One region of the Paenibacillus sp. UNC496MF genome, then DNA from elsewhere that is predicted to be linked to it. Evidence: predicted binding sites of a transcription regulator. Region 1 holds the regulator's gene; the other holds the start of a gene.
The links. The regulator NrdR, encoded in region 1, represses ribonucleotide reductase genes. The targets are predictions, from matches to a motif close to AACACNATATATNGTGTT.

Region 2: a site for NrdR is predicted at 3,094-3,111, ahead of nrdI (class Ib ribonucleoside-diphosphate reductase assembly flavoprotein NrdI). Genes of this name have one in related genera too.

What each region holds. Positions count from the first base shown of each region.
Region 1 is NZ_FORE01000009.1:274,902-280,324, reverse strand. Features, by position in the region: gene coaE (dephospho-CoA kinase) at 1-242, shown strand, start outside; gene BMZ79_RS17125 (lytic transglycosylase domain-containing protein) at 239-817, shown strand; gene BMZ79_RS17120 (alpha/beta-type small acid-soluble spore protein) at 882-1,100, opposite strand; gene nrdR (transcriptional regulator NrdR) at 1,227-1,691, shown strand; tRNA gene BMZ79_RS17110 (tRNA-Ala) at 1,872-1,947, shown strand; gene BMZ79_RS17105 (FadR/GntR family transcriptional regulator) at 2,920-3,597, opposite strand; gene BMZ79_RS17100 (trans-sulfuration enzyme family protein) at 3,642-4,817, opposite strand; gene BMZ79_RS17095 (carbohydrate ABC transporter permease) at 4,857-5,423, opposite strand, start outside.
Region 2 is NZ_FORE01000022.1:46,346-51,768, reverse strand. Features, by position in the region: gene BMZ79_RS31620 (extracellular solute-binding protein) at 1-83, shown strand, start outside; gene BMZ79_RS31615 (carbohydrate ABC transporter permease) at 180-1,061, shown strand; gene BMZ79_RS31610 (carbohydrate ABC transporter permease) at 1,099-1,965, shown strand; gene BMZ79_RS31605 (glycoside hydrolase family 43 protein) at 2,000-2,989, shown strand; gene nrdI (class Ib ribonucleoside-diphosphate reductase assembly flavoprotein NrdI) at 3,180-3,539, shown strand; gene nrdE (class 1b ribonucleoside-diphosphate reductase subunit alpha) at 3,526-5,423, shown strand, end outside.

The sequences.
Region 1 (5,423 bases):
AGACGGGACAAGCTTCGCTGTACGAAGCGGTCATGGTCGTCTATGCGCCGCGCGCCGTGCAGGCGGAGCGGCTGATCGCCCGCAACGGAATGTCGCCGGATGAGGCGGAGCGGCGGATCGCGCTGCAGCTGGACATCGAGGAGAAACGCCGACTGGCGGATTTCGTCATCGACAACGGCGGAACGCTGGACGAGACGCGGCACCAGGTCGACCTGTTCTGGCAGGAGCAGGGATTGCCATGAAGAAACGCCGGTTGCGCAAGCGCGTATTTCTCATCTTGATTCTGGCTTTGCTTGCGCTGCTGTTCATCCGCTCGGAATGGATGAGCCGCTGGCTGTATCCGGTGCATTTCCGCGAGGAAATCGCCGCGAGCGCGGAGGTGTACGAGCTGGACGCCCATCTGGTGGCGGCGATCATCCGGGTCGAAACGAACTACAAACCGGAAGCCGTCTCGAAGAAAGGCGCGATCGGCATCATGCAGCTGATGCCCGACACCGCGAATTGGATCATCCAGAAGGGCGGCTTCAAGGATATGACGACCGAGAAGGTCTCGGCGGAGCCGGAAGCCGGCATCGAGATCGGATCGTGGTATTTGAACGAATTGAACGCGCAGTTCAAGGGAAATATGGTAAAGGTGATCGCGGCCTACAACGCCGGCCCGGGGACGGTCAACCGCTGGCTCTCGGACGGCACGTGGGACGGCCGGGCCGAGACGGTGGACGAGGTGCCGTACGGGGAAACAAGACACTATATACAGCGCGTCATTTATTATTATAATAAGTACAAGACGCTCTATCCCGACATTCGGACGGAATAGCAAAAAAGACTTTGGCCGGCCGCCATCGACGGCGACCGACCAAAGCCCGATGTTCAATCATCGATTAGGCGCGACCTGCAAGAGATTGCTCCGCGATTTGAACCAGTTTACGAGTGATGCTGCCTCCGATGGAACCGGCATCTTTCGTGGTGATGTTGCCATAGTATCCGTCTTGTGGAAGAGAGATACCCAGCTCCTGAGCCACCTCATATTTCATTTGGTCCAAAGCAGCGCTAGCTTGTGGAACTACGAGTTGATTGCTGCTTCCGTTGTTGTTAGCCATTCGTTCGTTCACCTCCTTGCGGTTGGTAACAGTATTATGTGCGATAATGGCGGTTTCATAACAGGTAACGTTTGGGAATGTTCGCGTATTCGAATTCGCATCGCGAGTAGACGGAGGATATAGACGATGAAATGCCCGTATTGCGACTACGCCGGAACGAAAGTGCTCGATTCCAGACCCGCTAACGAAAACAAGTCGATACGCCGCCGCCGTGAATGCGAGAAATGCACGCGGCGGTTCACCACGTTCGAGATGGTGGAGGAGACCCCGCTGATCGTCATCAAGAAAGACGGCAGCCGGGAGGAATTCAGCCGCGACAAAATTTTGCGCGGCCTGATCCGCGCCTGCGAGAAGCGGCCCGTCTCCGTCGATCAGCTCGAAATCATCGTGTCCGAAGCGGAGAAGGAGCTGCGCACCACCGCGCAGGCGGAAGTCGAGAGCCGCGAAATCGGCGAACTCGTCATGTCGCAGCTGTATCCCGTCGATGAAGTGGCGTACGTCCGGTTCGCGTCGGTTTACCGCCAATTCAAGGACATCGACATGTTCATGAAGGAGCTCAACAGTCTGCTCTCGAAGGACCCGCTATCCTAAGCACGGCGGACATCTCGCAAAGCAACCTGCCGGCCGCGGTCGTACGCGTAGCAGCAGGTTGTTTTTTGCATGCTAGGCGGCAAACCGGTGGCCCGAAAAAAGATAAAAAACTTTTTTGAGGAAAGACTTGTATAAACCGGAATGTCCATGCTATAATCTTTCTTGTCGCCACTTTAATACGGGGCCTTAGCTCAGCTGGGAGAGCGCATCGCTGGCAGCGATGAGGTCAGGGGTTCGATCCCCCTAGGCTCCACCAAATAAACAATGCTAACTACGTCCGATCGGACGTAGTTTTTTGTTTATTTGGTGAAGCCCTAAGGGGGCGAATCCCGGGGTTCAGTCCGCGCGGACGAAGCGGCAGCGAAGGAGCACGGCGTCTGAATCGACCGCGAAAAGTCCGCTTCGAATACGCTTCGTCAGCATACGATCAAGATTCGGACATCCCATGGCGGATCGGCGGGCAAGGCAAGCCGAATCCCATAGACTCCACCAAACACGCCAATTGCTGGCGTGTTTTTTGTGTTCGGTGGAGCTTTCTGGGGGCAGACCGCGCGGACGTAGCGCAAGCGGAGGAGCAGGGCATCGAAATTTACCGCGGCCGCTTCAATCCTAAATTGGATGTTGGCAACAAAATATGAAAAGCCCCGGCGAATGCTCGCTGGGGCTTCTGTCCTTTTCTTGGGGGCGGTCCACTGTCCGGTTAGCAGACCTTGCCTAGGCAATGCTATTGAACCAGGAGGTTGGCGCAGCCGGGAGTTCGAATGGCGTCAATGACTTAGAAAAAGACGCCCCGCAAGATGATGACTAACAGAATGAACAGGACAAGAACAATACCCAGCGCACTGCCGCAGCCGAAACCGCCGACACCGCCGACAGGTCCGCAACCTACTCCGCCTACGCCTCCAACACCATATCCCATTGTAGTCAGCTCCTTTATTTGAGGTACACCGCATTATATGTTCGATCGGGTATAGTGCATGGGCTGTTGTCAGAAAGGGGCGAACGACCGGTAAGGACAACTCATCCGTATCTTCCGCGGAGACGTGAGGAAATGGCAGCCGGATGGTGGGATCACAACAAAAAAGACAGGGAACCAAATTATAGGGTCCCTGCCTGTTTGGTGCCGAGGAGGTGCCGTCCCTGACGGAACATCAAGCGATGCAAGCCGATCCGCCTAGGCTCCGCCTAACACAAACGCGAACGCGCCCATAGCCGCCGTTTCAAGCGATCAGTACGCCTTGATAATTTCCTCGATGCAGTTCATCAGCTTGTCGAATTCAGCCAGCGCCCGTACGGGATCGTGATCCGCGATAGCCGCGAACATCGTATGATGAAACTCGTACGTTTCGTCGAACAGCTTCTGCTCGCCCAGCGGTTCATGGAAGAACTTCTCGTACATGCTGGAGATCGATTCGAGCACGCTGGACAAAATCGGACTGGCCGCGGCCCGCATGACGCCCCGGTGGAAAGCCAGATCGATCTGGGAGGTCGGCTGCCCGGCTTCCTTCAGCTTGGCGTATTCGCGCAAGCATGCCGTCAATTCGCGGATCTGCGACGGCGTAATCCGCTTGGCCGCCAGTTCGACCGCCTTGCCTTCCAGCGCCCGGCGCACGTCCAGAATCGAGAGGAGGAAGCGTTTCTCTTTCTCGATCTTGATCTTGCCGGCGAACCGGAAGATGCCCACGTCGCGGACGAAAATCCCTTTGCCGTTGACGACGGTAATGACGTCGATCGCCTCCAGATAACGCAGCGCTTCGCGGAGCGAAGAGCGGCCGACGCCGAACATCTGCGTCATCGCCTCGACCGACGGAAGCTTATCTCCTTCCTGCAGCGACTGCTCTTCGATGAAGTGCTGAATTTCCTGCGAAACCAATTCCGGCATCGATTGCCTTTGGATTTTAGCCACGTCGTCTCCCTCCTCGTGATCACGCGTTCAGCGGTGATGCACGGTTACGGCTGCACATCCTTCACGCCCGCCCACGCCTGATCCATGTCTTGCGTCAGATCGTCGACGTTCTCGAGGCCGATGTGCAGCCGGATCAGGCTGCGGGCTTCCGGCGCGCAGCCCGCCATGGCCGGGTTGACCGTCACGAGCGACTCGAAGCCGCCCCAGCTGACGCCGATTTTGAAATAGTTCAGCCGGTTCGCCCAATCCCGCATCTTCTCCGGCGACTCGGCCGATTCGAACGAGAACAGCCCGCTCGAGCCGTTCATCTGCCGGAGGCCGAGCGCATGCTGAGGATGCGAGGGGAGCGCGGGGTGATTGATCTTCGCGACGTAAGGCTGGCCCGCCAGATGCGCCGCGGCCGCCAGCGCGCTTCGTTCATGCCGCTCCATGCGCAGGGGCAGCGTACGCAGGCTGCGCGTAATCTGAGCCGCGGTATGCGCCGTCATGATGCCGCCCAGCAGCATGTATTCGTCTTCCGCAATCCGGTCGACGAGCGGCTTGGAGCCGATCACGACGCCGGCGACGCTGTCGCTTTGTCCCGAGATGTATTTCGTCACGGAATGGACGACGAGGTCGATGCCCAGCTCCAAGGGGCGCTGGAAGACGGGCGTGGCCCACGAATTGTCCGCAATGGTGACGATGCCGCGGCTGCGGGCAAGCGCGGCGCAGGCCGCCAAGTCCTGCAGCTGGAACAGCATCGACGTCGGGCTTTCCAGATAAAGCAGCTTCGTCTCCGGGCGGAGCGCCGCGCGGATGGCGTCCGGCGAACCGCCGTCAACGAGCGTAGCGTCGATGCCGAAGCGCTGCAGGTACTGGGTGACGAACAAGCGCGTCGGGCCGTACGCTTGGCTGACGCAGACGATATGGTCGCCGGTTCTGACAGCGGACAGGATCGCGGCCGAGATGGCGGCCATGCCCGAAGCGAAGCATTTCGCCGCTTCCGCCCCTTCGAGCGCGGCCAGCTTCTCCTCCAGATAAGAGACGGTCGGGTTGCTGCCCCGCGAATAGACGTGCGCCTGCTGCGGATGTTGGGCAGCCTGCCGGAATTCATCGTACGTTTCGAACGCGAACAGGCTCGTTTGGTAGATCGGCACGTTGATCGCGCCGTGATGCCGAACGTCGACGGGATCGTGCGTCACCGTCGAATACTGCCAAGCCAGGTCTGCCTTCTTGTTCATCGTGGCATGCTCCTTTCGTTACGGGCGCTTAGCTTATCCTTATCCCTTGACCGCGCCTTGCGTCAGCCCTTCGACGATGAAGCGCTGCGCGACGGCGAACAGCGCGATGGTCGGGAGGACGGACAGCACGGTCCCGGCCGACATGGCGCCCCAATCGACGTCGAATTTCATGACGAACGAGTTCATCGCGACGGGCAGCGTCTTGAGCGTCTCGTCGTCGATGAACAGGACGGCCATGAACAGCTCGTTCCAGTTCTGCACGAAGGCGAAGATGAACGTGGCCGCGATCCCGTTCAGCATGACCGGCATAATGACGCGGACGAGCGCCGACATCCGGGAGCAGCCGTCGATCATGGCCGCTTCTTCGAGACTGGACGGAATCCGTTCGAAGAAGCCTTTGAGCAGAATCGTCGAGAACGGAATCAACCCGACGGTATACATCAGCACGAGCGAAGAGCGCGTATTGATCAGGTCGAGCCGGGTCATCAGCAAATAAAGGGGCGCCAGCGCCACGAAGCCGGGCAGCATCTGGGTCAGGAAGAAGCCCAGCATCACATGCCGGTGGGCGCGGAATTTGAACCGGGCCAGCACATAGGCGCTCAGCAC
Region 2 (5,423 bases), on a different contig from region 1:
TGGTGCAGGCGCTGCTCGGCAAAGCCGTAACGCCGGAAGAATTCATCAAGAAGCAGGACGACGCCCTCAAGGCGGGCAAATAACGACATCCGGGCCATCGGCCGGGGGACGGGCGCGCCGCATGCCGCGGCGGCGTCCGCTCCTTATCCGGACGACCCGGCGGGAGGCTCTGACGAACCATGAATACGGTCATGTCGAACAAACGGATCATCGCCTTGTACGTCCTGCCGTCCTTGTTCCTGCTGCTCGCGATCATCTACGTGCCGATCGTGCTGACCGGCTACTACGGCTTGATGGAGTGGAACGGCATCGGCAAGCCGGACTTTATCGGCTTGGACAACTACAAGACGCTCATGCGCGATAGCGTCTTCTGGCACAGCACGTACCATTCGCTGCTCTTCGCGCTGCTGTCGACGCTCTGCTTGATCCTGTACCTGGCGGTCGCGCTGGTGCTCTCCGGCAAGATCCGGGGCGCCAACCTGCTCCGCAAAATCTACCTGCTCCCGATGCTGCTCTCCTCGGTCGCCATCGCCCAGCTTTGGCAGAAGGTGTACCATCCGACGAACGGCATCCTGAACGGCATTCTCGAGAAGCTCGGCGTGGAGAATACGCCCAGCTGGCTGGCCGATCCGCATCTGGTGCTGTACGCGATTTTCATTCCGATTCTGTGGCAGTTCGCGGGCTTCTACATTCTCATCTACTACGCGGCGTTGAAAAACATCCCCGCTTCGCTCGAGGAAGCGGCCAGAATCGACGGGGCGACTTCGCTGCAGGTCGCGCTGCGGATCAAGCTTCCGCTGATCGCCGAGGTCCTCAAGGTAACCGTCGTGCTGGCCGTCGTCGGCTCGCTGAAGTATTTCGACCTGATCTACGTCATGACGGACGGCGGACCGAACCAAGCGAGCGAAGTGATGGCGTCCTATATGTACCACAAAGCGTTCAAGGAATTCGACTTCGGGTACGGCAGCGCAATCGGCTTCTTCCTGCTCGTCATCTGCCTGGCGGCCACCTGGGTCATCCGGCGCGCGACGGCGACCAAAGACACGATTCAATATTCCTGAACTGGAGGCGATTCCCTTGTCCGGCATCACGACCGCCATTCGACCCCGTACCGGGACGGGCGTCTCTTCGAGGCCCATCGGCAGGACGATCGGCTACGGCATCCTGTACGCCGCGCTTGCCGTCACGGCGGTGCTGCAGCTGCTGCCCCTGCTCTGGCTGCTGCTGTTCTCGCTGAAGAACAACCAGGAGATTTTCAATTTGGCGCCGTTCGCCGTGCCGAAGCAGCTGCACTGGAGCAATTACGCCACGGTATGGGAGCAGGGCAAGATCGGCCGCTACTTCCTGAACAGCATCTGGATCACGGCGGCGTCCGTCGTCTGCACGATCCTGCTCGCCAACTTCGTCACCTTCGCGATGACGCGCATGAAGTGGAAGCTTCACAAGGCGGTGCTCGGGCTGTTCATGGTCGGCATGATGATTCCCGTCCATTCGACGCTCATCCCGCTGTTCAGCCTGTTCAAGACGATTCATCTGAAGGACTCGCAGATCAGCATCGTGCTGTCCTACGTCGCCTTCAACCTGCCGCTGACGATCATGATTCTGATCGGCTTCTACTACGCGCTTCCGCGCGAGGTGGAGGAAGCGGCGGTCATGGACGGCTGCAGCGTGAACCGGATGTTCTTCCGGATCGTCCTGCCGATGACCGTGTCCGTCAGCGTCACGGCCGCCATCATCAACATGATCTACAATTGGAACGAATTCATCTTCGTCAACACCTTCCTAAGCTCGGACGGCAAAAAGACCTTGACCGTCGGCATCCAGAATTTCGTCGGGCAGTATACGACGAACTGGGGCGCGATCGGCGCGACGCTCATGATCAGCATTTTGCCGATCCTAGTCCTGTTCTTCCTGCTCAGCAACCGGATCGTCGAGGGCATCGCCGCCGGATCCGTGAAAGGCTGAGGGAAATCAATTCACGATAGAGGAGAGAGAGCCCATGTCCGATTCGCGCAAGCCGATCGCGCCGAACGAACCGATCGTCACGCATCTCTATACGGCGGATCCGTCCGCGCACGTCTTCGAGGGGAAGCTGTACGTCTATCCGTCGCACGACATCGACCACGACGGCCCGACGAACGACAACGGCGACCAGTACGCGATGGAAGACTACCACGTCCTGTCGTTCGACGAAGAGCTGAAGAGCTGCACCGACCACGGCGAGGCGCTTCACGTCCGCGACGTGCCCTGGGCGTCGAAGCAAATGTGGGCGCCGGACGCGGCGTTCAAGAACGGCCGCTATTACCTCTTCTTCCCGGCGAGGGACCACGACGGAATCTTCCGCATCGGCGTCGCGACGGGCGATTTGCCGGCGGGTCCGTTCCGCGCGGAGCCGGACTGCATACCGGGCAGCTTCAGCATCGATCCCGCCGTGTTCGTCGACGACGACGGCCGGGCGTACATGTACTTCGGCGGCCTGTGGGGCGGCCAGCTGGAGAAGTGGCAGACGGGCGAATACGTCCCGGACGCCGCCGGCCCCGAGCCGTCGGCGCCCGCGCTCGGCCCGCGGGTCGCGGAGCTGAGCGGCGACCTGCTGTCGTTCCGTTCGGCCCCGACCGAAATTCGCATCGCGGACGAGGACGGAACGCCGATCGTCGCCGGCGACGAAGACCGCCGGTATTTCGAGGGGCCGTGGATGCACAAGCACAACGGGCTCTACTACCTGTCCTATTCCACGGGCACGACGCATAAGCTCGTCTACGCGGTGAGCGACAACCCGCTCGGGCCGTTCGCGTTCAAGGGGACGATCCTGACGCCCGTCCTCGGCTGGACCACGCACCATTCGATCGTGCGCTACCGGGACAAGTGGTACCTGTTCTATCATGACGCGTCGTTGTCGGGCGGCGTCGATCACAAGCGCAGCGTGAAGTTCGCGGAATTGCGGTATCGCGACGACGGCACGATCGTAACGATCGATCCGTACGCCTGAAGCGCCGCCGCGGCAAGATCTCGGCAATCCTATGAAACGCAGCCCCCGCGGCTGCGTTTTTTTGGCGTTTCATAGAAAAAAATCGCGGTTATAAAAATTTGACAAGCACTATATATTGATATAAATTATAGTTCAACACCCTATATATTGATTCTATTTGCAGCTATCGATCGAAAAGGAGCTACCAGCCATGATCATTGCTTATGATTCCCGAACGGGCAACGTGAAGCGATTCATTCAGAAAACCGACCTTCCCGCCGTGCAAATCGAGGCGTCCACCGTGCTCGACGACCCGTTCGTTCTCGTTACATACACGACGGGCTTCGGCGGCGCGCCGGAGAAAGTCATGACCTTCCTCGAACGCAACCATCGGAACCTGGTCGGCGTCTCCGCGAGCGGCAACCGCAACTGGGGCGACCGGTTCGCCAAGAGCGCGGACGAGATTTCGCGCAGGTACGGCGTGCCCGTGGTCTCCAAGTTCGAGTTGGCGGGCACGGCGAAGGACGTCGAACGATTCGTCATGGAGGTGAGCGCGCTTGCGGCACATTGAGCTGAACAATTTGCTGATGCAGCGCGGCGAGGACGGCTTCTTCCGGCTGGAGAAGGACCGCGAGGCCGTCGACGCGTTCATGGCGGAAGCGGCGAGCCGCAGCCTGACGTTCGCGTCCACGGCGGACAAGCTGCGCTATATGATCGACCACGATTATTACGAGGATGTGTATCGCGATTATACGGCGCGGGAGGTCGACGAGGTATTCGCGCTGACGCACGGGCATCCGTTCCGCTTCGAATCGTACATGGCCGTTTCGAAGTTCTATACCGATTACGCGATGAAGAGCGACGACAAGTCGCTGTACCTGGAGCACTACCCGGACCGCGTCGCGATCGTCGCGCTGCATCTGGGCCGCGGGGACGCCGAGACCGCGCGGAAGCTGGCGCTGGCGATGATGGAGCAGCGCGTCCAGCCGGCGACGCCGACGTTCCTGAACGCGGGCAAGAGCCGCCGCGGCGAGCTGGTCTCGTGCTTCCTGCTCGAAATGGACGATTCGCTCAATTCGATCAATTACGTGCTCGCCACGTGCATGCAGCTGTCCAAGATCGGCGGCGGCGTCGCCGTCAACCTGTCGAAGCTGCGCGGCCGCGGCGAACCGATCAAGGGCGTCGAGGGCGCGGCCAAGGGCATCATGCCGGTGCTGAAGCTGATGGAGGACGCGTTCTCGTACGCCGACCAGATGGGGCAGCGCAAAGGCTCGGGCGCGGGCTATTACAATATTTTCGGCTGGGACGTCATGGAGTTCCTGGACAGCAAGAAGATCAACGCGGACGAGAAGACGCGGCTGAAGACGCTGTCGATCGGCCTCATCGTGCCGAACAAATTCTATGAGCTCGCCGAGCGCAACGAGAAGCTGCACGTCTTCGGGCCGCACTCGGTGCTCAAAGCGTACGGGACGCATCTCGACGACATGGACATGGACGAGATGTACGAGACGCTGCTGGCCGACGGCCGCGTGAAGAAGAAAGCGGTGCTGGACGCGCGGGACATGCTGACCAAGATCGCCACGATTCAGCTGGAATCCGGCTATCCGTACATCATGAACCGGTCCAACGCGAACCGGGGGCACGCGCTGCGGGGCATCGGCATGATCAAGATGTCGAACCTGTGCACGGAGATCTTCCAATTCCAGGAGACGTCCGAGATCGGCGATTACGGGCAGGCGGACGTCATCCGCCGCGACATCAGCTGCAACCTCGCGTCGCTCAACATCGCGAACGTGATGGCGCTCGGCAAGATCCGCGAGTCGGTGCACGAAGGCATGCTCGCGCTGACGGCCGTCACCGACATGACGCGGATCGAGAACGCGCCGGGCGTGGCGAAGGCGAACGACGAGCTCCGCTCGGTGGGCCTCGGCGCGATGAACCTGCACGGCTACCTGGCCAAGAACCGCATCGCTTACGAGAGCCCGGAAGCCCGCGATTTCGCGCGGACGTTCTTCATGACGATGAACTATCATTCGCTGGAATGCAGCATGGAGATCGCCCGCCGGACGGGCCGGACGTTCGCCGGCTTCGGCAAGTCGGATTACGCCAGCGGCGTCTACTTCGAGCGCTACCTGGAGACGGACTACCGTCCGGCGACGGAGAAGGTGCGGGCGCTCTTCGCGGACATCGCGGTTCCTTCCCCCGCGGACTGGGCGCGGCTGAAGGCGGACGTGGCGGAGCACGGCCTATACCACGCGTACCGCCTGGCGATCGCGCCGACGCAAAGCATCTCGTACGTGCAGAATTCGACGAGCAGCGTCATGCCGATCGTCGAGCCGATCGAGACGCGGACGTACGCGAATTCCACGACGTATTATCCGATGCCGTTCTTGAGCAAGGACAATCTGTTCTATTACAAGTCGGCTTATCAGATGAACCAGCTCAAGGTGATCGA